3 regions of the Pseudomonas agarici genome follow, and region 3 is predicted to be linked to each of the others. Evidence: riboswitches for the same ligand, from Rfam matches in the RefSeq annotation. Region 3 holds a riboswitch; each other region holds the start of a gene.
The links. Region 3 has a riboswitch for cobalamin ahead of AWM79_RS06080 (CbtB domain-containing protein). Riboswitches for the same ligand answer to the same signal wherever they lie in the genome.
Positions count from the first base shown of each region.

Region 1 (9,504 bases), 1.2 Mb from region 3:
TGCCGGTTAATCGCGGTTTCCCAGCCCGCCCCGCGCAGATACGCCAGATCACCGCGCACGCTTTTCGAGCCAGGCAGGATAATCAGGTCTGCCGCCGGGATCGCCTGGCCCGGCCCGACAAACTGCAGGTCGACCTGCGGATGCAGGCGCAACGGATCGAAATCGGTCGGGTTGCTGATGCGCGGCAACACCGGCACCACCACCTTCAGGACCTTCTCGGCCTTGTCGATCTGGCGCGAGTCAAGGCCGTCCTCGGCTTCCAGGTGCAGGTCCATGACATAAGGCAGCACGCCGATCACCGGCTTGCCGGTGTGCGCTTGCAGCCAATCGAGCCCCGGTTGCAACAGGGCGATATCGCCGCGAAAGCGATTGATGATGAAGCCCTTGACCCGCGCCTGCTCACTGGCCGACAACAATGCCAGGGTGCCCACCAGATGGGCGAATACCCCGCCGCGGTTGATATCGGCGATCAGCAGCACCGGGCAATCCACCGCCTCGGCAAAGCCCATGTTGGCGATATCGCCGGCGCGCAGATTGATCTCCGCCGGCGAACCGGCGCCTTCGACCATCACCACCGGGTACTCGGCACTCAGGCGTCGATGGGACGCCAACACCGCTTGCATCGCGGTGGCCTTGTAGTCGTGATAGGCGACGGCGTTCATGGTGGTCACGGCGCGGCCATGGATGATCACCTGGGCACCGGTATCGCTGTTGGGCTTGAGCAGCACCGGATTCATATCGGTGTGCGGCGGCAGGCCGCAAGCCTGGGCCTGGACCGCCTGCGCCCGGCCAATCTCGCCACCGTCGGCGGTCACCGCACTGTTGAGCGCCATGTTCTGCGGCTTGAACGGCACCACCCGTATGCCCTGACGGCTCAGCCAGCGACACAAGGCAGTCACCAACGTGCTCTTGCCGGCATCGGATGTCGTGCCCTGGACCATCAGGGTACTCATGGGTGCTCCTCGGTATACGCCTTGAACGCCAGCTCCAGCCGCTGCCAGTCGGCATCGTCGACCGGCAGACCCAAGCGCAGGCTGCTGTTCTGGACAAACAATCGCAACAAAATCCCGCGCTTGGCCATAAACTCATACAGGTGCTCGGCCCGAGACGTGATCAACCACTGAAACAGTGCGCAGCCGCCCTGGGGCGCAAACCCGTAACGGCTCAACAACGCCACCAGACGCTGGCTCGCCTGCTCCGTGCGCAGTCGCTGCCGGACGTGACCGGCGCGGTCGGCCAGGCAGACTTGCCCCAACACCCGTGTGGGCCCGGCCACTGCCCAGGGACCGACCTGCTCAGCCAGCAACTTGAGCAACTTGCGCTCGGCCAGGACAAAGCCCAGGCGCACACCGGCCAGACCGAAAAACTTGCCGAAAGAGCGCAATACGATCAGCCCGACCTTGTGGCTATGCGCGGCCAGGCTCAACTGCGGCGTGTTGTCCATGAAAGCCTCGTCCACCACCAGCCAGCCGCCGCGCTGGGCCAGTCGGCCATGCCACTCCAGCAGTTGCTCCGGTGCCAGACTCAGACCTGTGGGATTGTTCGGATTGACCACCACCAGCACATCGAGGCTGTCGAGAAAGAAATCGACTTCATGCTCCTGCACGTCGCGCACGATATAACCGTTGCGGCGCCAGGCCTCGGCGTGTTCGGCGTAGCACGGCGACAGCACTCCGACCTTGCCCGCCCGCCGCAGCCGTGGCAGCAACTGGATGGCGGCCTGCGAGCCGGGCACCGGCAGTACCAGCGGCGCACCGTAGTAAGTACAGGCGGCCTGCTCCAGGCCATCGTCGGTTTCCGGTAGACGAGCCCAGGCACGCTCGGGAATCGGCGGGATCGGCCAGGGCCACGGCGCGATGCCGCTGGACAAGTCCAGCCAATTGGCCTCGGCAATCGCGTATTGCTCCACCGCCTGGCGCAACCGCCCGCCGTGCTCAAGCATAAAACTCTGCTCCCAGACAGAGAATCAGCAACCATAACCACACGCCACGTTGCACCAATTGCCAACCGCGATCGATCGCATCGGCATCGGCGGGTGGGCCTTCGCCCAACGGCGGACGCTGATGCAGCTCGCCGTGATAGATCGCCGCGCCGCCCAGCTCGACTCCCAGCGCACCAGCCCCTGCGGCCATCACTGGTCCGGCATTCGGACTGTCCCAGGTGGGTCCCTGGCTGCGCCAGCATCTGAGTGCCAGGCGAGTCTTGCCCAGCAACGCATAAGTCAGCGCCACCAGTCGTGCGGGAATATAGTTGAGCACATCGTCGATCTTCGCCGCCGCCCAGCCAAAACGCTCGAAACGTTCGTTGCGATAGCCCCACATGGCGTCCAGGGTATTGCTCAAGCGATACAGCACCACACCGGGGACTCCGGCAACGGCAAACCAGAACAGCGCGGCAAATACCGCATCGCTGCCGTTTTCCAACACCGACTCGGTGGCCGCACGGGCCACTGCCGTGTCATCCAGCTCCGAGGTCTGGCGACTGACCAGATAGCTCACGCGCTCCCGCGCCAATTCCAGGTTTGCGCCACGAAGCGCCTGGGCCACCGGTACCACATGTTCACCCAGGCTGCGCATGCCGAGGGCACAATAGAGAAACAGGATTTCGATGACCCAGCCGATATAAGGCGCCCAGGACAGCGCCGTAGCCAGCACTGTCAACGGCACGACGGCCAGCAACCAGGCGGTCACACCATGGCTACGCCAGCCACGGCCACCGGCGTTGAAGCGTTGTTCGATGCGATCGGTGATACGGCCGAACGCCACCAGCGGATGCCAGCGTTTGGGTTCGCCCAGCAGCGCATCCAGCGCAACCCCGGCGACACTCAACAACGCCACACTCATTGACTCACTCCCCAATAGTTTTCGTACAACAGCTCACTCAGAGGGCGCGATTTCGCCCAGCCTTCCAGTAGGAGCATCGGTGCCGGGTAAAATGCCTGGACCGGCCCCAGGCACAACACCGCCACCGGCTTGGCCCCCTCCGGTAAGCCCAGCAAGTCCGCCAGTGCCTGTGGCTCGAACAGCGACACCCAGCCCATGCCCAAGCCTTCTGCGCGGGAGGCCAGCCAGAGGTTCTGAATCGCGCAGGACACGGACGCCATGTCCATCTCCGGCAACGTCCGGCGCCCGAAGATATGCCGTTCGCGACCGTCCATCAGCGCCGCCACCAGCACTTCGGCGCAATCGTTGATACCCTCGACCTTCAACTTCATGAACTCATCGGAACGCTCGCCAAGGGCATCGGCGGTGCGGACCCTTTCCTCTTCCACCAGTTGCCGGATCCGCTCACGCAGCGAGCGATCGCTGATCCGGATAAACCGCCACGGCTGCATCAGACCGACACTCGGCGCCTGGTGTGCGGCTTCCAGCAGGCGCGCCAGGAGTGCTGGTGGCACCGTACCCCCGACAAAGTGACGCATGTCGCGGCGCTCGGCGATGGCGCGGTAGATTGCATTTCGCTCTTCAATGGAGAATGTGTTGTCAGTCATGGTCTGCTCCCAGCGATCCGGCGCCCCGGTAAGCTCGCTTCCACACAGAGAGCGCCGACCTGGGCAAAGTTGATTGCTGCATCAGGTGCCAGCAACGCGGCAACCGCCCGAGGGTTGGACGGAAAGTAGAAGTGCACATAGGACGCAGTCGTCCGCCCTTCGCGGTACACGGCTTCCGCGCCGCGCCCGCCGTTGGGGCTCAGCCCGCGAGCAATCGGAGTCAGTTCGGTAGTGGTCAGCGAATGGTGATAGGTATGTCCGCGCAACAAACCTTCCGGCAACTCCACGGCCTGCAAGGCCAGGGCAGCCAGGCGTTTCTGCATCACCGCCTCTCCCGCCAACAGGCCCAGCAGCTCGGCGCGTCGACCGTCGACGTCGGTCAGCGCATCGAGCAGGTAGAGCATCCCGCCGCACTCGGCGAGCAAGGGTTTACCCTTGGTCTGGTGATCGCGGATCGCCATCAACATCGAAGTGTTTCGCGCCAGCGCCACGTGGTGCAATTCCGGATAACCTCCTGGCAGGTAAAGGCTATCAACGTCTGGCAGGCCGGCATCGTGAATCGGCGAAAAGAAGCATAACTCGGCGCCCATCGCCCCAAGCAGATCCAGGTTGGCACCATAGATAAACGCGAACGCTTCGTCACGGGCAACCGCAATCCGCACGCCAGCCAGCAATGGCTCGGCAGCGATCAGCGTCGGCGCGGCAAACTCGACCGGAGGCGGCAGCGCGACTTCGCAACTTGCGCCCAGGGCCTCGGCGGCAGCGTCGAGGCGCCGATCGAGGTCATTCAATTCGCTGGCTTGGACCAACCCGAGGTGCCGGCTCGGCAACTCGATCCCGGTCTCCCGAGAGAGCGCGCCGTACCAGCGCAGGCCTTCGGTCAGGCTACCTTCGAGCAACTGCGCATGCCGCAGCGTCCCCACGCGATTGGCCAATACCCCGGCGAACGGCAGGTCCGGTTGATAACGCGCCAGGCCCAGCGCCAGGGCACCAAAGGTCTGGGCCATGGCCGTGCCGTCGATGACCCCCAGCACCGGCACACCGAAGTGCCGAGCCAGGTCGGCACTGGACGGAGTACCGTCAAACAAGCCCATGACCCCTTCGATCAGGATCAGGTCGGCGTCACCGGCCGCTTCCCACAGCAAACGACGGCTTTCCTCGGCGCCGACCATCCACAAGTCCAACTGATACACCGGCGCGCCGCTGGCCCGCTCATGAATCATCGGGTCGAGAAAATCCGGGCCACACTTGAACACCCGGACCTTGCGCCCCTGATTGCGGTGCAGGCGCGCCAGCGCCGCCGTCACCGTGGTCTTGCCCTGGCCGGACGCTGGCGCGGCGATCAGCACCGCCGGGCAACGACGCGGCTGATTCATAGTTCGATGCCTTTCTGCGCCTTGATCCCGGCCTGGAACGCATGTTTGAGCAGGCCCATTTCCGTGACGGTATCGGCCAGGTCGATCATTTCCGGCTTGGCGCCGCGTCCGGTCACCACCACATGTTGCATTGGCGGCCGACCCTGCAGATCGCTCAGTACCTGGTCGAGATCCAGGTACCCGTGTTTGAGGGCGATATTCAGCTCATCGAGCACCACCAGACCGATAGCCGGGTTGCCGAGCAGCTCCCGAGAGACGGTCCAGGCGGCTTCAGCGGCGGCGATATCACGCTGGCGGTCCTGGGTTTCCCAGGTGAATCCCTCGCCCATCACATGGAACCGCACCTGCTCGGGAAAACGCCGGAAGAACAGCTCCTCGCCGGTGCTGCTGCGACCCTTGATAAATTGCACCACGCCGCACTGCATGCCGTGGCCCATGGCTCGGGCGAGCATGCCGAAGGCGGAACTGCTCTTGCCCTTGCCATTGCCCGTCAGGACCAGCAGCAAGCCGCACTCGTTGGGAGCGCTGGCGATACGTTCATCGATCACCGCTTTTTTGCGCAACATGCGCGCCAAATGACGTTCATCGCGATCGGGGGATGGGTTCATGACAGCTCTCCGTTGGGGCTGGATAAGGCAAACGGGGCTGGAAAAAACACGACCGCAACGGTCCAGCATCGCCCGCCGTGATGCTGTGGGATGGATCAGGCCGGTCTCCGGGCTCATGAGCTGCGCAAGCGCAGGACCGCGCGCCTTCCCGTGCCGCCGGCACAGTGGCGAAAAGCGTAGTCTTGACTCATTTACCGTTGCGGGGGCAGCGCCGGAATCGCACCTGTCGAAAGGGCTCACCGGCTTCCCTGTTTCACCCTGTCGACGCATCGCCACAGAGCACCTGAAACAAGTTGAGAAGGTTAGAGGGTTGAGGATGGAGCGTCAAATAAAGCCGCCACAACAAAAACACGTCCCCCTGAGCCTGGAAAATCGTCCAAGACACCCGCCAACAAAAACTGCCGCCAGAATTTGTGCTTTGGCGAGGACAGTTGATATCAAACAGCCATAACCCACTCAACAATAAAAAGAGAAACCCCCATGCAGGACCTGATCATCGGATGCCGGCCCTGCTCGACGCGATCAACGCCGCCAAAAGCTTAACCATCCTCATCATCTCAGGCTCGGTTGTCTGTTTGTTTCGCCATTCAACCCCCAACGGAGTCCGAGTCTGGAAGACCTACAGGGTATGGTCGACGACCTGCAAAAGACCAATAGCTACGCGGTGGCCTGGTACTTCCCCTATGCCTACCGCAAGCTGCACAACGAAGCCGACCACTACCATCCCGGCATCGCCCTGCTGTTCAAGGAGGCTTGAGCAAAAGGATTGAACCTGCGTCGACTATGCTTCTCTACTTCTAGACCCGCGTAAGCATCGACGGAGACTCAGCATGTTCCAGCACAAGCACGCTCTGATCATCCTGCTCGCCAGTGGATTGGCGGCTTGCGGCGAAAGTTCCACCCTGTCGGTGTCCGAGGGCACCGGTCCCTCTCCCAAGCTTACGGAACCGAACAAGACCCTCCTTCCCACCGTCAATATCGCCCCCGCCATCGGCTGGCCTCAGGGCGCCAAGCCAGTGGCGGCAGCCGGCACTCAAGTCGCCGCGTTTGCCGAAAACCTCGACCACCCGCGCTGGTTGTATGTGCTGCCCAACGGCGATGTACTAGTTGCCGAGACCAACTCGCCACCCAAGCCCGACGACAACCAGGGCATTCGTGGCTGGATTTCCCGTAAGGTCATGGATCGCGCCGGGGCCGGGGTGCCCAGCGCGAATCGCATTACCCTACTGCGCGACAGCAATCACGATGGGATCGCGGAAACCCGCACGACCTTTATCGACCAACTCAATTCGCCTTTCGGCATGACGCTGGTGGGCAATGACCTGTATGTCGCCGACACCGATGCCCTGCTGCGCTTCCACTATGAGCCGGGTGAAACCGTGATCAAGGAACAAGCGGAGAAGATCATCGATTTGCCCGGCGGCCCCCTCAATCACCACTGGACCAAGAATGTGATTGCCAGCCAGGACGGGGGAAAGCTCTACGTCACCGTTGGTTCCAACAGTAACGTCGGCGAAAACGGCCTGGACAAAGAGCAAGGTCGCGCTGCGATCTGGGAAGTCGATCCAGCCACCCGCAGCCACCGGATCTTTGCCTCCGGCCTGCGCAACCCCAACGGCCTGGCCTGGGAGCCGCAGAGCGGCAAACTGTGGACCGCGGTGAACGAGCGGGACGAGATCGGCAGCGACCTGGTGCCGGACTACATTACCTCGGTGAAGGAGGGCGGGTTCTATGGATGGCCCTACAGCTATTACGGCCAACACGTGGATGCGCGGGTATCGCCTTCGGACCCGGCCATGGTCGCCAAGGCCATCGCTCCGGACTACGCCGTCGGGCCGCATACGGCATCGCTTGGACTGACCTTTGCCCAGGGCAGCAAGCTGCCTGAGCCGTTCACCCAAGGGGCCTTTATCGGCCAGCACGGTTCCTGGAATCGCAAACCACACAGCGGCTACAAGGTGATTTTCGTGCCCTTCGCCGCAGGCAAGCCGAATGGGCAGCCACTGGATGTGCTGACGGGTTTTCTCGACGAGGATGAAAATGCCAGGGGCCGCCCGGTCGGGGTAGTCATCGACCAACAGGGCGGCCTGCTGGTGGCGGACGATGTGGGTAACAAAATCTGGCGCGTGTCCGCCAGCCGTTAGTCCGAGGATGAGGAGTTGCCCTTGCGCCGCCCGCTAGCGTTTACGACACAAGGTCAACCCATCACCCACCGGCAACAATGACAGGTCTACCCGCGAGTCATCCTTCAAGGCCAGGTTCAGTGCCTGGATGGCTCGTGTATCCTCGCTCTGCGCGCCCTCCTCCAGTACCCGGCCGCTCCACAGGGTGTTGTCAAACATCGCCAGACCACCCCTTCGCAACAGATGCAAGGCGATCTCCAGATAGCGTGGATAGTTCGCCTTGTCGGCATCGATGAACACCAGGTCGAAGGACCCGCCCTGCCCCTGCCCCTGCCGCTCCAGCTCGGCCAGCGTGTCGAGTGCCGGCGCCAGGCGCAGTTCGATCCGCCCGGACAAGCCAGCCTCCCGCCAGTAGCGCAGCGCCGTGGCGTTGTACTCGCCAGGCAGGTCGCAGCACAGCAATGAGCCGTCCTCCGGCAGCGCCGACGCCATGCACAAGGCACTGTAGCCGGTAAAAGTGCCAATTTCGAGCAAGCGCCGGGCACCGGTCAGCTTGACCAGCAGGGCAAGAAATTGGCCTTGCTCGGGAGCCACCTGCCAGCGTGCCATAGGCAGCGCCTGGGTCTCGTCACGCAAGCGCTTGAGCAGAGGTGTCTCGCGCAGGGAAACGTCCAGCAGGTAGCCGTAGAGGGCATCGTCGAGTTTGAGCGTGCGAGCGGTCATGAACACCTCAAGGAGTCAGCGACTGGTGGCCTGTACGGTTATATGGCGAGGAACAGCAACGCAGACCAAGGATTTGTGGCGCCCACATTGACTAACAGAACTCACCACACAGGCTGCTGGGGATTGAGCGCCAGATGTTCGGCCGGCAGCACGCGCTTGGCATTCAGATAGGCACGCTGCCAGTAGGCCTTGGACAGGCTGTCCAGTTTGACGGTGCCACCCGTGGCAGGGGCATGGACAAAACGACCTTCACCGACATAAATTCCCGCGTGACTGACCTGGGAGCCGCCATTAGTCGCGAAAAAGATCAGGTCGCCGGTTTGCAGGGCGTTCTGCGACACATTCGGAGCACGCATCACAATCATTTCACGAGTCGAGCGCGGCAGGTTGATGCCGGCCATGTCGCGGTACACATAGCTGATCAGACCGCTGCAATCGAAACCCGAGTCCGGCGTATTGCCCCCCCAGCGATAGGGTGTGCCGACCAGGCCCAGGGCACGGAACAGGACATCCTCGGCTTGCGGTGAAGACGGTTGTGGAGCGGCGAAGACCACCGAACGGGCCATTGGCGCAGGCGGCGGAGCATGGCTGGCACAAGCACCGAGCAACGCGGTCAGGGTGATAAGGGCAATACGGGCCAAGGTCGACATATGCAGAAATCCTGACTGAATGCGGCTTGCTCTGCCGTGGTGTGAAGAAATCAAAACCGCGCAAGCGAGCTTGCGCGGTCAGACACTCAACAATATGTCAGGATTCTAGCGTCTATGCGCCAAACTTCAAGTATCACTTTAACTTCGGACGTTTTTTGTACAACCTTGTTCGCTTTCGCGGCTTGGTAGTTAGCCGCCAGACAGGGCCGATGATACTGAAACGTCGAACGATTACCTGTTGCTGGCCGTGACCGTGGTGGGAGCCATCGCCAAGGCGCGCTTGGCCTCAATGAAGGTCTTGCTCCAGTAACTGTCGCCCAGGTTATCGACCCGGACACCACCGCTACGGCGGCTGCTGGAATGGATGAACTGGTCATCGCCCAGGTAGATTCCGGCATGACTGACACGCCCGCGACGACCATTGGTGGCGAAGAACAGCAAGTCACCCGGCTTGAGCTTGTTGCGGGCAACCAATGGCGCCTTCACGTTGATCATCTCTCGGGTGGAACGCGGCAGGTCCAGGCCCGCTTCCTC
Region 1 is NZ_CP014135.1:2,609,770-2,619,273, reverse strand. Features, by position in the region: gene AWM79_RS11515 (cobyric acid synthase) at 1-953, opposite strand, end outside; gene cobD (threonine-phosphate decarboxylase CobD) at 950-1,942, opposite strand; gene cbiB (adenosylcobinamide-phosphate synthase CbiB) at 1,935-2,843, opposite strand; gene bluB (5,6-dimethylbenzimidazole synthase) at 2,840-3,490, opposite strand; gene AWM79_RS11495 (cobyrinic acid a,c-diamide synthase CobB) at 3,487-4,866, opposite strand; gene cobO (cob(I)yrinic acid a,c-diamide adenosyltransferase) at 4,863-5,474, opposite strand; cobalamin riboswitch at 5,556-5,776, opposite strand; partial or broken gene AWM79_RS25985 (hypothetical protein) at 6,007-6,231, shown strand; gene AWM79_RS11480 (PQQ-dependent sugar dehydrogenase) at 6,305-7,618, shown strand; gene AWM79_RS11475 (class I SAM-dependent methyltransferase) at 7,652-8,320, opposite strand; gene AWM79_RS11470 (C40 family peptidase) at 8,422-8,970, opposite strand; gene AWM79_RS11465 (C40 family peptidase) at 9,202-9,504, opposite strand, start outside.
Region 1: linked by a shared signal. The riboswitch ahead of cobO (cob(I)yrinic acid a,c-diamide adenosyltransferase) and the one ahead of AWM79_RS06080 (CbtB domain-containing protein) in region 3 are both predicted to bind cobalamin.

Region 2 (9,504 bases), 110 kb from region 3:
GGCCTGGTTGGGCGCCGATGATTGGCGTGACGCCATGTGGCACCCCGAAGCGGTGGAGGCGGCCAAGGCTTCGGGCTATCTGGTTGCCGTCTACGACAGCTATGGTAGTGCACACCCCTCGAACCTGCGAGCGACTTGGGCCACGGCGCAAATGGGCGATGAGCTGGCCGCAGCCGGCTATCGGGACAGCAAAGGTGACAAGGTGCGTGGTTTCAGTGGCCGGGGTGTCTATGTCAACGCTCGGTTGGTCGAACCTTACGCGCAACGAAGGATCTCGGCAGTGGCGAAAGCGGCACGTCTCAACAGCTATTTCCTCGATGTCGATGCAGCCGGCCCCGAACTCAAGGACTACACCCCAGGGCGGGAAACCAGTGAACGTGAGGATGCCCAAGCCCGTACTCGCCGCCTGTTGTTTCCAACCCATGCCCTGGACTTGGTCACGGGCAGCGAAGGTGGATTGGCGCACTACGCACCGCATATTGCCTACAGTCATGGCATCGCTACCCAGCCGTTTGCCTGGATGGACCCGGATATCGGCAAGCACAAGCAGTCGGCCTATTACCGGGGGGGCTACTGGCCGCCGGAAACTCCGGCCCTGTACTTCAAGCCGGTGCCCCTTAAACCTTCGATTGCGCGGTTTGTGACCTCCGTGCAGTTCCGGCTGCCGTTGTATCAACTGGTGCTCCACGACAGCCTGGTCAGCACGCACCATTGGGAATACAGCTCGTTGAAATTTTCCAGCGAACGTGAGCATACGGCGCTGTTGCAGTTGCTGTACATGGTGCCGCCGCTGTACCACCTCAATGATCAAGTACTGGCTCGCGACTTGCCGTTCATCAGCGCCTATGATCGGGTGTTCCGGCCATTGCACGAGCGCCTGTTCGTCGAGCGTATGAGCGATTTCCAGGTGTTGTCGGCCAATCGTCTACTGCAACGCTCGGTGTTTGCCGACGGTACCCTGATCACCGTGAATTTCAGCCTGAAAACTATGCAATCACCGGAAGGGCGGCGGCTGCCACCGCGCTCGGCATTGGTCCTGGTACCGGATCAGGAGCCGCAGTTGATCGAAATCAGTCAACTCTTCGCTTCGGCTTCATGACGAGCATGACCCGCCGATTATGCGGTTTTTCGCTTCGATCCACTGGGCCATGTATTGGGTGCTCTTGTGATGGTGATGACGTAGCATCGCCCCGGTGAAATTATCGCGTCGATGCCGTACCAACTGCTGCCGGCAGCGCTCTATGCGTGCGACCAGGGCCGGGCCGTGAAGCCGTCGGTCATAACGGGCCGCCAGCAAGGCCTTGCCGTTTGCCTGGGCCTGCAGCCATGACGATTGATCCTGATACAATTGGACCGCCGCCTGTGCCAAGGCCTCGGCACTGGTCCCGATGACGCCGGGCCAGGGCAGTTCGCCGTGCATGGCCTCGGCACCGATCGGCGTGGTGATATTCGGCGTGCCACAGAGCATCGCATCGGCGAGCTTGCCCTTGATACCGGCGCCAAAGCGCAACGGCGCCAGGCAGATGCGCGCCGCACTCATCACCCGCAGCGCGTCCTCGGCCCAGTTCATCACATAAAAACCCTGGGCGGGGTTGTGCAACGCGGTCGCCTTGGGTGGCGTGTAGGCACCGTAGATATGGAGCTGCGCCCCCGGCAATTGCTGGCGAATCAACGGCCAGAGGGTGGTTTTCATCCAGAGCACCGCGTCCCAGTTCGGCGCGTGGCGGAAATTGCCGATGCTGATAAAGTGTGCGCGGTCTTCGAAGGCAGTGAAGGTGGTGGGTTGCTCAACCATCAGTGGGCACCAGTGCAGCAAGGCCGGCGCTAGCTGGAACTGTTCGGTCAAGAGGCGAATCTCGAGATCGGAAATCATCAGGCTCAGGTCCGAACGGTAGATCGCGGCGATTTCCCTTTTGGCCAGGTCAGTGTCGCTCATCTGCCGGAACACCTCACTCAGCTCGGGAGCGAACAGCGCCGTGAAGTCATTCAGGTCCGGGTCAGCCTTCAGGCGTGCCTTGAGCTGCTGCTGGCGGGCATCGCGCAAGGCTTGCAGGTCCGAGGTCTCCAGCACGCGCACGGCGTCTGGGCAGTGTTGCTCGACCCGCCAGCCGAACTGTTCCTCCATCATGAAGCGGTCGAACAGCACCACATCCGGCTTCAAGTCGCTGATGAAACGGTCGAAGCTGTTGTTGTTGAGCTCGATGATCTGCTCGTCGATGCCCAGGCTGTGTAGATCGGCCTTGTGTTCTCCGGCACTGGCGGGGCTGGCAAAAGTAATCCGCCAGCCGGCTTCGAGGAAGCTTTCGAGAATCTGCATCATGTGCCCGCCGGCAGCCGAGGACCGGGGTTCGGGCCAGACATAACCGATAACCAGGACGTGGGTGGTGTCGGTGGCACTCATGGGCAGCGTTTCCTTGAAGCTGGCAGGGCAAGAGAAGGGGTGCAATTAAACCACAGCGGCCGCCGAGATTGACCTGTTCCCATGCACTGCGTAGCCTTGCAGGTTCGAGGTTCTTCGGCATCTGGCCGAAGCTAAGAAGGGAACGCGGTAAGCCGCGGCTGCCCCCGCAACTGTAGACGGCTCGATAACCCTGCAAAGCCACTGCCTCTGGCGGGAAGGCGCGGGAATCGGCGGATCGGAGTCACTCCGCACGCCCGACCGTAAGCCAGGAGACCTGCCTCGTGACAGATTCTCACAGGGACTCTACGAAACTCGCCTGGGCGGTAGCGTAGGATCCCGTAACCGGGCGGGGTGATCCGGTGGCGAAGCTTTCCGCGCCCGTTGCCGGCAGCGGCTTTCGTCCCGTATGCCCGCTACTTTTGCCAAAGGGCATCCGATGAAAACACTGGCCAAACTTCCCGTCACTATCGTTACCGGCTTTCTCGGCTCGGGCAAGACCACCTTGCTGCGCCATATGTTGGACAACGCCCAAGGCCGCCGTATCGCGGTGATCGTCAACGAGTTCGGCGAACTCGGTATCGACGGCGAGATCCTCAAACAGTGCACCATTGGCTGCACCGAGGAAGAAGCCAATGGCCGCGTCTATGAGCTGGCCAACGGTTGCCTGTGCTGCACCGTACAGGAAGAGTTCTTCCCGGTGATGCGTGAGTTGGTGGCCCGTCGCGGCGACCTCGACCATATCCTCATCGAAACTTCCGGCCTGGCACTGCCCAAGCCGCTGGTCCAGGCGTTTCAGTGGCCGGAAATCCGCGGTGCCTGCACCGTCGATGCGGTGATCACCGTGGTCGACAGCCCAGCCGTCGCCGCTGGCACCTTTGCCGCGTTCCCGGACCAAGTGGATGCCCAGCGCAAGCTCGACCCGAACCTGGACCATGAGTCGCCACTGCATGAGCTGTTCGCCGACCAACTGTCGAGCGCCGACCTGGTGATCCTCAACAAGGCCGACCTGATCAGCCCCGCAGATCTGGCCAGGGTCCGCCTGGAAGTGGCCGAAGAGCTGCCGCCAGCGGTGAAGGTCATCGAAGCCAGCAGCGGGCGTCTGCCGCTGGACGTGTTGCTGGGGCTGGGCGCCGGTTCCGAGGCACATATCGACGGTCGCCACAGTCACCATGACCATCACCACGACGGCGATGATCACGACGACCACGACCACGATGCCTTCGACTCGATCTCCATCGAGCTGCCGCAAGCCGACGAAAGCCTGTTGCTCGATGCCCTGACCCAGTTGGTGGTGCAACACGGCATCCTGCGGATCAAAGGCTTCGCCGCGATTCCCAACAAACCGATGCGCCTGCTGATCCAGGGCGTGGGCACTCGTTTCGACAAGCACTTCGACCGCGCCTGGGGTGCTGACGAGTCGCGGGTCACTCGTTTGGTGCTGATTGGTCAGGAACTGGACGCCGCGTTGCTCGAATCGACGCTTCGTAACGCATTGACGGCCTGATCCCATGCATCTGCTCAGGACCCAGCCCGGCGGTTTCGTCTCGGACGACAATATCGCCGACCTTGGACAAACGCCCGCCGAGCTGGTGATCCTGTGCAGCGGCGATTCCAGCCTGGCGTTGCTCGCCGAGGCGGCGCGGCAATTGTCGCCGGATTATCCCAGCCTGCGTCTGGCCAATCCGATGCAGGTACAAAATCATGCATCGGTCGACCTCTATGTCGACCAGGTGCTGCAACATGCCAAGGTCATTCTGTTGTCGCTGCACGGTGGTATCGGCTATTGGCGTTATGGTATCGAGCGCCTGGTGCAACTGGCCGAGCGCGGTGTGACGTTGATCCTGGTACCGGGCGATGACCGGCCCGACCCGGCGCTGAGCGACCTGAGCAACGTCCCGGCGGCACAGGGCGAGCGGCTCTGGCACTTCCTGCGCCAGGGCGGTCTGGGCAATGCCTTGCAGTTGTACCGTTGCCTGGCCAGTACCTGGCTGGGGCGCGACTATCCGTGGCAGGAGCCGCGGACATTGCCGCGCACGGCGATCTACCATCCGCGCCTGGGTGACGCGCAACTGGCTGACTGGCGGGCCGATTGGCAGGTCGACCTGCCGGTGGCGGCAGTGCTGTTCTATCGCTCGCACCTGCAGGCGGCCAATACCGCCTTTATCGATGTGTTCTGTCAGCGTTTGCGCAACGCTGGGCTGAATCCCCTGCCGATCGCCGTGGCCAGTCTCAAGGAGCCCGGTTGCCTGTCCGTGGTCGAGGACTGGCTGGACGAGGGCGCGGCGGCGGTGATTCTCAACACCACCGGGTTCGCCCAGTCGAGCCTCGAAGCGCCGCATCTGCGTCCGTTCCGTCGCGATATCCCAGTGATCCAGGCCATCTGCGCCCAGGACAACGAGCCTGGCTGGCTGGCCAGCGAGCAAGGGCTGGGACCACGGGACCTGGCGATGCATATCGCCTTGCCGGAGTTGGACGGTCGGATCATCAGTCGGCCCATCAGCTTCAAGGACCTGGCATGGCGCAGCGAGCGCAGCCAGAGTGATGTGGTGTGCTATCGAGCGCAGCCCGAGCGCATGGACTTTGTCGCCGAACTGGCGCGGCGCTGGGTCGAACTGGCGCGAGTGGCCAATGGCGACAAACGCATCGCCTTGATCCTGGCCAACTATCCGACCCGCGACGGGCGCATTGGCAATGGCGTCGGCCTCGACACGCCAGCAGCGGCCCTGAATATCCTGCGGGCTTTGCAGGCCGAGGGCTACCCGTTGAGCGATGAGTTGCCCGCCAACGGCACCGGGCTGATCCAGGCCTTGCTCGGCGGGGTCAGCAACGACTTCGACAGTCTCGACATGCGGCCCTGCCATCAGAGTCTGGCGCTGGCGGACTATCAGGCGCTGTTCGACCGTCTGCCCGAGGCCAATCGCCAAGCCGTGCTCGCTCGTTGGGGCAGCCCACAAAACGATCCAATGTTTCGCAGCGGACGGATGATGGTGGCCGGCCTGCGGTTCGGCCTGACCTTTGTCGGCATCCAGCCGGCCCGGGGTTATCAGGTCGATGCCAGTGCGGTCTACCACGACCCGGACCTGGTGCCCCCCCACGGTTACCTGGCGTTCTATTTCTGGTTGCGCCACGTCTACGGCGCCCACGGCGTGATCCATGTCGGCAAGCACGGCAACCTGGAGTGGTTGCCCGGCAAGGGGGTTGGCCTGTCGGAAAACTGTTGGCCGGATGCACTGCTGGGGCCGTTGCCGAATATCTATCCGTTCATTGTCAATGATCCGGGCGAGGGCGCCCAGGCCAAGCGCCGGACCCAGGCGGTGATCATCGACCACCTGATGCCGCCGCTGACTCGAGCAGAAACCTACGGCCCGCTACGTGACCTGGAACTGCTGGCCGACGAATACTACGACGCGCAGTTGCTCGATCCACGGCGCGCCAGGGAACTGCAGCGCGATATTCTGCAACGGGTTCGCGAGACTCGGATCGACCGCGAGCTGCAACTGGATGCCGGGCTCAACAGTGATGCCGATGCAGCGATCTGGCTGCCGCGCCTGGACACCTATCTCTGCGACTTGAAGGAGTCGCAGATTCGCGATGGGCTGCACATCTTCGGTGAGTCGCCGGACGGGCGCCAGCGTATCGACACCCTGCTGGCGTTACTGCGCATTCCCCGAGGCGACGGTCGTGGTGCCCAGTCCAGCCTGCTGCGAGCCTTGGCCAAGGCCTTCGAGCTGGGCTTCGACCCGCTTGATTGCGCTCTGGCCGAACCCTGGACCGGGAGCCGTCCACACGCCTTGCAGATGATCAGCGACGAGACCTGGCGCACCGCCGGCGACAGCCGCGAGCGCCTGGAACTGTATGCCGCGCAACTGATCGAGCAGTCCCTGGCCGGATCGGCGGTGGTGGCTGACGGTGATCTGTGGGCCGAGGTGCGCAGCATTATCGACGGTTTGTTGAGCCACGTCGCACCCTGTCTGGATGCCTGCGGTCCGGCCGAGATGCAAGGCTTGCTCACGGCCCTGGAGGGACGCTTCGTACCGGCAGGCCCCAGCGGCGCGCCGAGTCGCGGACGCCTCGACGTGCTGCCCACCGGGCGCAATTTCTTCTCCCTGGATGTGCGCAACCTGCCGACCACCACGGCCTGGCGTATCGGTTTTCAATCCGCCAACCTGATTCTCGAACGCCACCTACAGGACCACGGCGACCACCTGCGCCAGCTCGGCCTGTCGGTTTGGGGTACGGCCACCATGCGCACCGGCGGCGACGATATCGCCCAAGCCATGGCGTTGATGGGCGTGCGACCAGTCTGGGCCACGGGTAGCCAACGGGTCGATGACTTCGAGATCCTGCCGCTGAGCCTGCTGGACCGCCCGCGGGTGGACGTCACCTTGCGGGTTTCGGGATTCTTCCGCGATGCCTTCGGCAACTTGATCCGCTTGTTCGACGCGGCGGTACAAGCGGTGGCGGCGTTGGATGAGCCCGAGGACATGAATCCGCTGGCCGCCAAGGTGCGTCACGAACGCGAGCAACTGCAAGTCCAAGGACTGAGTGCGGAGCAGGCTGCACGCCAGGCCGGCTGGCGGATCTTCGGCGCGAAGCCTGGAGCCTATGGCGCTGGCGTACAGAATGCGATTGACGCACGTCTCTGGCAAAGCCGCGACGACCTTGCCGAGGTCTACCTGAACTGGGGCGGCTACGCCTATGGCGGCTCCGACGAAGGCACAGCCGCCAGGACGGTGTTTGCCCAGCGCCTGAGTCAGGTCCAGGCCGTGCTGCACAACCAGGACAACCGCGAGCACGACCTGCTCGACTCCAACGATTACTACCAATTCCAAGGTGGTATGTTGGCCGCCGTGGAAAGCCTGCGTGGCGACAGGGCGGCCAGCTACCATGGCGACCATAGCCAGCCAGACCTGCCGAAGGTGCGTACCCTCAAGGAAGAGCTGAATCGGGTGATCCGCTCCCGGGCGGCCAACCCGAAGTGGATTGACGGGGTCAAGCGCCATGGTTACAAGGGCGCCTTCGAACTGGCGGCAACGGTCGACAATCTATTCGCCTTCGATGCCACCACCCAACTGATCGACGATCACCAGTACGCCTTACTGGCCGATGCCTACGTACTTGATGCCGATACCCGCGAGTTTGTCCGCGAGCATAATCCCCATGCCCTGCGGGATATGACCGAACGCTTGTTGGAGGCCCAACAGCGCGGCCTGTGGCGTGAACCTGGGGAGTATCGCCAGGCCCTGGAAAACCTGCTGCTGGATATAGAGGAAGATTCCTGAGGTGTATGCACAATGAGTGACTCCCTGCATTTCCCGCTGTCGGCGGTGGTGGGTGCCGATGCGCTGAAGCTGGCGCTGTGCCTGACCGCCATCGACCCGAAGATCGGCGGTGTGCTGATCGAAGGGCCGCGTGGCATGGCCAAGTCGACCCTGGCCCGAGGGCTGGCGGATCTGCTTGCCAGTGGTCAGTTCGTCACCTTGCCCCTCGGTGCCACCGAGGAGCGCCTGGTCGGCACCCTCGACCTGGATGCCGCCCTGGGCGAAGGCCGTGCGCAATTTTCCCCCGGCGTACTGGCCAAGGCCGACGGCGGAGTGTTGTACGTCGACGAGGTGAACCTGCTGGCGGACCATCTGGTGGACCTGCTGCTCGATGTGGCGGCCAGCGGCACCAACCTGATCGAGCGCGACGGCATCTCCCACCGGCATGCGGCGCGTTTCGTGCTGATCGGTACCATGAACCCGGAGGAGGGCGAGTTGCGTCCGCAACTGCTCGACCGATTCGGCCTGAATGTGGCGTTGAGCGGCCAGCCACTACCGACCGAGCGTGGGCAGATCATTCGACGCCGATTGAATTTCGACAGCGATCCACAGGCGTTCTGTGAACAATGGGAACAGCCGCAACAGGCGCTGCGCCAGCGTTGTGAACAGGCGCGGGCGTTGTTGCCAGCCATTGCCCTGGATGATCAGACCCTGGCACAGATTACCGAGCGTTGTTTTGCCGCCGGGGTCGATGGCCTGCGGGCGGACCTGGTCTGGCTGCGGGCGGCGCGGGCCCATGCTGCCTGGCGTGGCGGACAGCAGATCACCGAAGAAGATATCGAGGCGGTCGCCGAGTTTGCCCTGCGCCATCGGCGACAGAAGAGTCCGCCGGCTGCACAGACATCGAGTGCTGCCGACAACGTACAACGGGAATCGAATTCGGCCCAGGGCCAGGGCCAATGGGGCGAGTTGCCTCCCCAGGGATTGCCGGTGGGGGCTCGTCGGGAAATCCCGCACTGGCCAAAAAAGCCTTAGGCATTCGCCCTCGACTGACGCCAGGGGCGAATGCCAAAGCCCAGGCGGGGCGAATTCCCAAGGGCCGGCGGGGTATAGGCCGAGCCGACGAAGGTAAGGCAATCGCTTGGTGCGAGACCCTGCTGGGCGGCCGGCCACGGCTGCGTCGCGACCTGCGTTTTCACCCCGGCGGCAGCGCGCCCCATGAATTGTGGCTGGTGATTGTCGATGCCTCGGCGTCCATCCGCCGGCACCAGGCCCTGAGTGACGCCAAGGGTCTCCTGGCCCAACTGTTCGACGACGCCTACCGCCAGCGCGCGCGCCTGGCGTTATTGACCGCCAGCGGTCATCGACCGCATTGGCAGATCCAGGGCCTTAAGGCCTCCAGCGGCTTGCGTGGCTGGCTGGAGGCGTTGGGGGCGGGTGGTGGCACGCCATTGCTGGCGGCCTTGCAGGAGGCGAGCGAGTGGTTGAGGGGGCGACAAAAACGCTTCGCCCTGGAGCAACACAGGGTGCTGCTGCTGACCGATGGACGCCTCAAAGCTTGGACAGCGCCGACGCCGTTTAACTGTCCCACGCTGTTGATCGACCTGGAAAAAACACCGATCCGCCTGGGCCGAGCGCGACAACTGGCAAGCGAGCTCAAGGCAGACTATTGGCATATCGAAGCCCTGGAGCTGCTATTGAGCCGTTGAAGCGCAACTTCAGGATGGCCCTCGGCTAAACACTGCCTTGTCGCTCGACGTGGAAGCTGTCTTGGACCCACCCAAGCTCAGGAAAAATTCAGCGCCGAGCGGAAAACACCTCACCGATGCTGCGGCGTTTGGC
Region 2 is NZ_CP014135.1:1,501,437-1,510,940, reverse strand. Features, by position in the region: gene AWM79_RS06580 (glycoside hydrolase) at 1-1,099, shown strand, start outside; gene AWM79_RS06575 (glycosyltransferase) at 1,094-2,401, opposite strand; cobalamin riboswitch at 2,492-2,697, shown strand; gene cobW (cobalamin biosynthesis protein CobW) at 2,838-3,905, shown strand; gene cobN (cobaltochelatase subunit CobN) at 3,910-7,683, shown strand; gene AWM79_RS06560 (magnesium chelatase ATPase subunit I) at 7,696-8,697, shown strand; gene AWM79_RS25260 (vWA domain-containing protein) at 8,622-9,371, shown strand; gene AWM79_RS06550 (HPP family protein) at 9,460-9,504, opposite strand, start outside.
Region 2: linked by a shared signal. The riboswitch ahead of cobW (cobalamin biosynthesis protein CobW) and the one ahead of AWM79_RS06080 (CbtB domain-containing protein) in region 3 are both predicted to bind cobalamin.

Region 3 (9,504 bases):
GCTGGGTTTGAATCGCCAGAACATGTGCCCCATGCCCGGCGAATTCGAGGCGTATGCGGGCGCTCATCCGAAAGAAGGCATGCCCCTGGCCGTGACCGGTTTGACAGACCAGCAGTACCAAACGCTGCAACGCTGGCTGGCCGCCGGTGCACCGATGGATGTCCAAGTATTGGCACCGAGTGCCAAGGAGTCGCTGCAGATTGCCCAATGGGAAAACCTACTCAACGCACCAGGCGCGCGGGAAAGCCTGGTGGCACGCTGGCTCTATGAACACTGGTTCCTGGCACATATCTATTTCGAAGGCGGCGAGTCGGGCCATTTTTTCCAATGGGTGCGGTCACGCACGCCGAGTGGACAGCCGATCGACCTGATTAACACCCGGCGCCCGAACGATGATCCAGGGACCCAGGTGTACTACCGGCTATGGCCGATACAGGGGGTGATCGTCCACAAGACCCATATTACCTATGCCTTGAGTGCGGCCAAGATGGCCCGGGTCAAGACCCTGTTCTACAGCGGCGACTGGCAGGTCAGTGCCTTGCCGGGATATGGTCCGCAGCGTCGGGCCAATCCCTTCGAGACATTCGAGGCCATTCCGGCGGCTGCGCGTTATCAGTTCATGCTCGATAACGCCGAGTACTTCGTCGATACCTTTATCCGTGGGCCGGTCTGTCGCGGGCAGATTGCTACTGATGTGATTCGCGACAATTTCTGGGCATTGTTCCAGGCGCCGGAGCACGACCTGTATATCACCGACCCAAGCTATCGCGGTGCAGCCACGCCATTGTTGGCGATGCCGGGGCAGAACGACGATGTCGGCAGCGTGCTGAACCTGTGGTTGGCCTATCGCGATAAGCGCAACCAATATGAAGCCCTGCGTGGCGAGGCCTATGCGGCGGTGCCGGCGCCCGGTTGGTCGAGTCTGTGGACCGGCAACGACAACGCCTTGCTGAGCATTTTTCGGCATTTTGACAGCGCCACCGTCAAAAAGGGCCTGATCGGCGAGGTTCCACAGACGATGTGGCTGTTCGACTATCCGTTGCTGGAGCGCACGTATTACCAGTTGGCGGCCAATTTCGATGTGTTCGGCAATGTCTCGCATCAGGCGCAGACCCGGCTCTACTTCGATCTGATCCGCAACGGCGCCGAACTGAACTTCCTGCGCCTGATGCCGGCGGATTCCCGCAATGCTTATCTCGATGACTGGTACCAGAACAGCGGCAAGTTCAAGATGTGGCTGGACTACGAGAGCATCGACAACGATAAGCCAAGTGCGCTGAAACTCGATGACAAGAACCCGAAACTCGATTTCGCCAGGCAGTTGCTCACCCGCTACCGCGAACTCAATGCTCATCCCGATCCGATCAACCGCTGCGAAGGTGCCTACTGCTCGCGGCGCAACATTGCCCCGGCATTGCAGGAGGCCGAACAGTCCCTGAGTCGCCTGACCTCGCGCCCGGCGGCCGGGCTCAAAGTCATCGAGCAACTTCCGGAAGCGACGATGCTGCGTATCGAGACCCGCGGCGGCCAACGCGAGGTCTACAGCTTGCTGCGCAATCGCGCTCACAGTAACGTAGCCTTTATGCTCGGAGAGGCCTACCGCTACCAGCCCGGCCTGGATACCTTGACCATTTACCCAGGAATCCTCACCAGCTATCCCAACTTCATGTTCAATATCCCGGCCGACCAGGTGCCGGCGTTTGTCGATGCCATGGAACAAGCCAAGGATGCCACCAGGTTCGAGCAGATCGTCCAGCGCTGGGGGATTCGCCGCAGTCATCCGCAGTTCTGGCACTATTTCCACGACTTGACGACCTATTTGCGGGAAACCGACCCGATCAATGCCGGGGTGCTGGATATGAACCGCTATGAGAACCTGTGAGGGCTAAGGGAGTGTTCCGGCGCTCGCCGCACTCTCTTACCCATGACTTGACTCGCTGGTTGTCACTGCTTTTCCGACAAAAACACTAGGACTTTGTCCAGCGGCCCGATTGGCGTAAACTGCTGGCAAGTCTGTGAGGAGATTCCATGAGCGCCATAACCATTACCGATGCCGCCCACGATTATCTGGCTGATCTGCTGTCGAAGCAGAACACACCGGGGATCGGCATCCGCGTTTTCATTACCCAGCCGGGTACCCAGTACGCCGAAACCTGTATTGCCTACTGCAAACCGGGCGAGGAAAAACCTGAAGACACGGCGCTGGGGCTGAAAAGCTTCACCGCGTGGATCGACTCCTTCAGCGAGGCCTTTCTTGACGATGCCGTGGTCGACTACGCCACCGACCGCATGGGTGGCCAACTGACCATCAAGGCGCCTAATGCCAAGGTGCCGATGGTCAATGCCGATAGCCCGATCAACGAGCGCATCAACTATTACCTACAAACCGAGATCAACCCGGGCTTGGCCAGCCACGGTGGTCAGGTGAGCCTGATCGAGGTGGTTGAGGACGGTATCGCCGTGCTGCAGTTCGGTGGGGGTTGCCAGGGGTGTGGTCAGGCCGACGTGACCTTGAAGGAAGGTATTGAGCGAACCTTGCTCGAACGTATTCCCGAGCTCAAGGGCGTGCGTGACGTGACCGATCATACGCAGAAAGAAAATGCCTACTACTGAGTTCGGTGACAGGGCATTCGCTGCGTTCGGTTGAATAAAAAACGGTGTCCGTGAGCACCGTTTTTTTAAGCGGGGCGGATAGGCCGGGTTCGCTCTTCAAGATAGTGGCGCAAGCGCTCCTGCAGATAGGGCACGCCCAACGGGTGCTCCAGGTACTCGGAAATCGACATCATCCGCCAGTACTGGCCTTCATCGCCAAACCGGATCGTCTCGATTTCCGCCCGTTCCAGTTGCCCCACCAGAAACCACGAGTGAGTATTGGGTTGGGTGACGCTGGGATAACGCCGGATCCATTCGATGCGTTCGGCGTCGAGGTGCAGGGAAAACTCTTCGTCCAGCTCTCGGAGCGCGCATTCGCTCGGGGTTTCATTGCCCTCGCGGCCACCACCGGCAAAGTCCCAATGTCCAGGGTAGGGGATACTGTCCTTCATGTCGCGCAGATAGGTCAACAGCTCGTCACCGCAGATCAGCGCCAGCTTGGCACCGGAAAACAATGGCTCGGACATCGGCGTCCTCCAGATCAAGGCCGATAAAGATGGGCGTGGCTGGCACGGTACAGCGACGAATCGCTGAAGTGGTCGCTGGCCAGTACGCGCCCCACCAGGATCAATGCGGTGCGGCGAAAGCCCTTGGCCTGGACCTTGCCCAGGATGTCCGCCAGTGTACCTTGAACCCAATCCTGATCGGGCCAGGTGGCGCGATGGATCACGGCAATGGGACAGTCCGCGCCGTAATGAGGGCGCAACACCTCGACGATCCTGTCCAGGTGCTTGATTCCCAGATGAATTGCCATGGTGGCCTGGTGTCGGGCCAGGCTGTCCAGCTCTTCGCCGTCTGGCATCGTGGTCTTGTCGGCATAACGGGTGAGGATCACGCTCTGGGAAATATCCGGCAGTGTCAGTTCGACACCCAGCAGGGCCGCGCAGGCGGCGGTCGCGGTTACTCCTGGAATGATCTCGTAGGCAATGCCCAGCTCGCGCAGATGGCGAATCTGTTCGCCGATGGCGCCATACAGCGAAGGGTCCCCCGAGTGCACCCGCGCCACATCCAGGCCCAGGGCGTCGGTCGCCTTGATCAGCTCGATGATCTGTTCCAGGTGCAGTTCGGCACTGTTGATCACTTGTGTAGCGCAATGACCTTCCAGCACAGCTTCAGGGACCAGCGAGCCAGCATAGATGATCACCGGGCAACGATGGATCAGGCGTTGACCCTTGACAGTAATGAGTTCCGGATCGCCAGGGCCGGCGCCGATGAAATAGACGGTCATAACACTCTCTGAACAGGTCTGCACGAGGCGCCACATGAACAACGTTCATGCAGGAGACGGGGATTATCGGGGGTTTTGCCCCGTCCAGGCCAGTGCAAAGGTTGCCAGCGGATGTTTCTGGCGTGAAATCAGCAGGCTCGCGGGGGCTGGTCCCAAGCGTTCGGCGAGGGCCAGCGCGGCACTTTCCGCGACGCCATGGCAACCGGTACGTTCGAAGGCCAGGTCGGAGCGATGGCTCAGGCGGGCTTCGTAAGGTGCCAGTTCAGCGGCACTGAAGAACAGCAATGGCAGGCTCAGGCGCTGCGCGAGTTCAAGTAGCCCTGGCTCATGCTGCTTGTCATTAATGCTGGCCAACCCTTTGAGTGCCTTGAGATCGATCCGGTAGACCTGCAGTGACTGCTCAAGCAGTGCCTGGAGGGTCGATGCGCTGCAGCCTTGCCGACAGCCGAAGCCAACCGCGAGGGTTGGCGTCGTCCAGGTTTCATTCATGCCGGGTAATGATCGTCGGCGTTACGGCGAAACCACCAGGCGCTGATCAGGCCCAGGGCCAGCCAGAACGTCGCGTTGGTCAACTGCGAGGCCATTTTGAACTGCGCTTGCAGTTCTTGCGGCGCGAGGCTGGAGTGAACTGGCGGCTGTGGCGCGCCGATCAGATGGGGCACCACGATAATCGCCACGCCCACCCCTTTGAGTACCCAATGCTTGCCGAAGACCACCAGGGCAATGGCCACGGCGGTGGACGCAGCGGCGCCCACCCACCAGATCTGTCGCGCCAGCAGGTCCGCGGCAGCGGTGCCAGGCAGTTCCGGTGGCAGGCCGAGGGTCGGTGCCAGGCAGAAAGTCGCATAGCCGGCCAGGCCCCAGAGCAGTCCTTGGGAGGTGCGCTTCGGTGCGCGCAGGGTGTAGAGACCCGCCAGCATCAGGGCAAAGCCGATCGCCACCACCAAGTTGCTGCCGGTCGTGGAGAGCAGGCGTTGCCAGCCGTCTTGCGGTTCCCAGGCTTCTTCATCATGGCTGTGGTTGTGGCGGGCGGCAGCGGCGTGTTCATGCATCTGGGCGGCGGCGGCTTTCTCATAGGTCTCGGCCTGGAGAATCAGCGGCGCGACCCAGAAGCTCTGCAGCAGGGTCAGCAGCAGCGCGGCCAGCAAACCGGTGAAACCTGCTGTTTGGGCGATACGCTTGATCATGTCGGTATGCTCATTATGTCAAGTCGTAGCTCAATGGCACGGGAAGGCGGAGCTGTGGCGGGTATCATGGGCGGCGTTGTGAACCGCTTCGATTGGTGAGAAACCAGCGAAATAGACCAGTAGTGCGCCGAATACGCTGGCGCCGATGGCGACGGCGATACGATGGATCGAGGTTGCCGCGGCAGCGTTCGAGTGGTTGGTGGTGGTGATTGACATGGCCTTTCCCTCTGAAACGTCAGCGGGCGGCCAGGCGTGAAAAAACCTCGGCGAGCAAGTGCCCGCAGGTTTCAACAGCGCCCGCCCACCGCAGGTTTGTTTTCGATATTTCCGGGCCGGTCTCCGGGCTTGCAAGGGGTTCGAGCCTGGCTTGAACCTGCAAGCGTCGCCTTCCCATGCCGCTGGCGGCACAGTGGATCTGACGCTTCTCTCGCTTACCGTTGCGGGGGCAGCACCGGAGTTGCCAGGCTCGATAACAATCGACCGACGCACCGGTTTCCCGTTTCACCCTGTGAAGGGCACCCAGAACAAGACGGACAGGAAAGCATACGGTTACCCGGCGAGTCAATAAAGCCGGTCGTAGGGCACGGGTTGTGTCGCTGCGGGTAACGGGTGCTTTGAATGACCCGGTTGTGGAACTTAAAGTGATTTATAACAATACAAATTCACATATAATCAGTAAGTTATATAATTAACTTAATTTTGTCCCTCAATTGATCAATAGAGAAAGGTTTGCCGATCAAGTGCATGCCTGTTGGCACCTCGATGCTTTCGGCATAACCGCTGGCAAACAGGATCGGTAGCCCCGGCCGGACCCGGCGCGCCGCTGCCGCCAGTTCTCGTCCATTCATTCCAGGCAGGCTGAGATCCGTCATCAGCAGGTCGATCGGTATGCCGGTGTCATTGATCAGCTCCAGCGCCAAATCGCTTCTACTGGCTTGTAGTACCTTGAACTCCAGTTCCTCAAGTACATCGACAATCAGCATACGGACAATTCTGTCGTCTTCTACAACGAGGATGGTGGAGTTTGCTGTGCACATAGTGGGCTTCCCAAAAAATGAAGGCGAGCAGGAGGATGAAGAACGTTCGCCTCTTGCATCAGTAAGCCGCCGATCGGCACGTTGGCGCCGTTGTACAAAAAAACGCGACCTGTACAAAGCTGACAGGATAGCGCTTCTCCTTGATGGAAGGCAGTACGAGGTCTGAAATTGCCTTCATAGTTGTGAGAAAAATAGATTTTTTTTTTGCAATTACGGCAAACTTCTTTACTTCAACACCCCGTCCGAGGCCCGACATGAACTCACCGTCTTCGGTTGATGAGCGCAGTTTTCGCACAATCTTGAGTCGCAACATTAGCTTGCCACTGGGTGTTGGGGTACTCAGCGCGGTGTTTTTCGTCTCATTGATCACTTATCTGCTGTCGGTGATCCAATGGGTCGAGCATACCGACCGGGTAATCAGCGGTACCAACGAGGCAATGAAGCTGTCTGTCGACCTGGAAACCGGCATGCGCGGGTTCCTGATCACAGGCGATGAGCATTTCCTCGATCCCTATGAAGTCGCCAAGCCGAAGCTCATCGCCGAGCTGCGCGGGTTGCAACAGTTGGTGGCAGATAACCCCCAGCAGGTCGAGCGATTCAAGCGTATCGAAGCCCTGCAAGAGGCCTGGACCGAATACGCGCAATCGATGATCGAGCTGCAACGTTCCGACGGCGACTATCGTGGAGCGGTGAAGGCCGGGCGTGGCAAGCGTCTGAGCGACGAGATTCGCAGTGAATATGAGAGTGCCGTCGACACCGAGCAGCAACTGCGCCTTGCTCGGAACGAGGATGTCAGTCACACCACGATCTGGGTCACTGCTCTCTACTTGTTTTTTGTACTCGGGCTGAGCGTTTTGCTCGCCTATGTGGGGCGAAAAGACTTAATAAATCTTTCAGGTAGTTACAGCAAAAATATCGCGTCGCAACTCAAGAGTTCCCAGCGTCTGGAGAAGCAGGCGTGGCTGCGTAGCGGCCAGACCGAATTGGCTGAGCAGATCCTCGGCCAACTCAGCCTCCACCTGCTGGGGCGCAATATCCTGCAATTCTGCGCCCGATATCTGGGTAGCTCGGTTGCCGCGCTCTATGTGCGCCAAGATCATGGGAGCCTGAAGCGGGTGGCGTGTTATGGCTTTTCCCGCGAGCAGGAGCAGCAGGAGCAATCGATCTATACCGACGAAGGCATTGTCGGTCAGGCCGCCAGCCAGGGGCGATTGATTCGCCTCGACGAAGTGTCGATTGACTACTTCAAGGTCAGCTCTGGTCTTGGTAATGGCTCGCCACGTAGCGTGCTGGTGGTGCCGATCACCAATGACGAGCAGGTCAACGGAGTGATCGAACTGGGTTTTTTGCGCGAGCTCAACGAGCGTGACATCGAGTTGTTGGAACTGATCGCAGACAATATCGGCACATCCATCGAAGCCGCTCGCTACCGCCAGCGCTTGCAGGAGGTTCTGGCCGAGACCCAGCAGCTCAATGAAGAATTGCAGGTCCAGCAGGAAGAGCTCAAAACCGCCAACGAAGAACTGGAAGAACAGTCGCGGGTGCTCAAGGAGTCCCAGGCTCATCTGGAAACCCAGCAAACTGAGCTGGAACAAACCAACGATCAACTGGCCGAACAGCGCGATGCCATGGACCGCAAGAATGGCGAGCTGAATCAGGCTCAGGCGCAGTTGGAAGAACGTGCGGAGGAACTACAGCGTTCGAGCAAATACAAGTCCGAGTTCCTTGCTAACATGTCCCATGAGCTACGCACACCACTCAACAGCTCGTTGATCCTGGCCAAGTTGTTGGCGGAAAACCCTCAGGACAACCTCACCGGCGAGCAAGTCAAGTTCGCTGAGTCGATCTATTCTGCGGGCAATGACCTGTTGAACCTGATCAACGACATCCTCGACATTTCCAAGGTCGAAGCCGGCAAGCTTGAGGTGCGCCCGGAGAACACCAGTGTGGTGCGGCTGGTGGAGGGGTTGCACGACTTGTTCCTGCCCTTGGCGAGCGACAAGCAACTGGCATTCACCGTGGAGATTCAGGAGGGCGCGCCGGCCATGCTGTTTACCGACCGCCAGCGCTTGGAGCAAGTACTGAAGAACCTGTTGTCTAACGCGCTGAAGTTCACCGAGAAAGGCCAGGTCAGCCTGAGCGTCTTTCGTCAGCCAGGCGTGGGGGTTGCCTTTACAGTCCGCGACTCGGGGATCGGGATTGCGCCCGAAGCGCATGAAAGCATCTTCGAGGCGTTCCGTCAGGCCGATGGCACCACCAATCGCCGTTACGGCGGAAGCGGCCTGGGCTTGTCCATTTCCCGCGACCTGGCCGCTTTGCTCGGTGGTTCGATCAGTGTGGCGAGCGAACCAGGGCAGGGCAGCGTATTCACCCTGGCGTTGCCGGAGCACTATGTCGAAGCCGTTGAGGGAACCCCCGCGGTCCAGGCCCCGGCCCATGTACCATCGGTTATGGCTCCGGTGGTGCGCGACGAACCGCCGGTGGCGAGCGAAACACCGATTGCCCGGTTTGCCGATGATCGTGACAAGGCGCCGTTCGGCACGCGCCGCATCCTGGTGATCGAGGACGAGCTGAGTTTTGCCCAAATTCTCTACGACCTGGCCCATGAGCTGGGTTACCAGTGCTTGGTTGCCTGTGGGGCCGATGAAGGCTTCGGGTTGGCGGCGCAGTTTGTTCCAGATGCAATCCTACTGGACATGCGCCTGCCCGATCATTCCGGTCTGACGGTGCTGCAACGACTCAAGGAACTGGCGGCGACCCGGCATATTCCGGTGCATGTGATTTCCGTCGAGGATCGCATCGAAGCCGCCATGCATATGGGCGCCATGGGGTATGCGGTCAAGCCGACGAGCCGCGATGAGCTCAAGGAGATCTTCTCCCGGCTCGAAGCCAAGCTGACGCAGAAGGTCAAGCGTGTACTGTTGGTCGAAGACGATGATCTGCAACGGGACAGTATCGCGCGGTTGATCGGTGACGAGGATATCGAAATCACCGCGGTCGGCTTTGCCCAGAATGCCCTTGAGTTGCTACGCGAGAATGTCTATGACTGCATGATTATCGATCTCAAGCTGCCCGACATGCTCGGTAACGAACTGCTCCAGCGCATGTCCACTGAAGACATCCGCGCCTTCCCGCCAGTGATCGTCTATACCGGTCGCAACCTGACCCGTGATGAAGAAGCCTACCTGCGCAAATATTCGCGCTCGATCATCATCAAGGGCGCTCGCTCGCCCGAACGCCTGCTCGATGAAGTGACATTGTTTCTGCACAAAATCGAATCGCAGTTGTCCCATGAACGTCAGCGCATGCTCAAGACCGCCCGCAGCCGCGACAAGGTCTTCGAGGGTCGCAAGATCCTGCTGGTGGACGACGACGTGCGCAATATCTTCGCCCTGACCAG
Region 3 is NZ_CP014135.1:1,387,148-1,396,651, forward strand. Features, by position in the region: gene AWM79_RS06050 (fatty acid cis/trans isomerase) at 1-1,882, shown strand, start outside; gene nfuA (Fe-S biogenesis protein NfuA) at 2,029-2,613, shown strand; gene AWM79_RS06060 (NUDIX hydrolase) at 2,679-3,119, opposite strand; gene cobM (precorrin-4 C(11)-methyltransferase) at 3,134-3,880, opposite strand; gene AWM79_RS06070 (cobalamin biosynthesis protein) at 3,944-4,369, opposite strand; gene AWM79_RS06075 (CbtA family protein) at 4,366-5,067, opposite strand; gene AWM79_RS06080 (CbtB domain-containing protein) at 5,098-5,283, opposite strand; cobalamin riboswitch at 5,381-5,605, opposite strand; gene AWM79_RS06085 (response regulator) at 5,748-6,104, opposite strand; gene AWM79_RS06090 (response regulator) at 6,359-9,504, shown strand, end outside.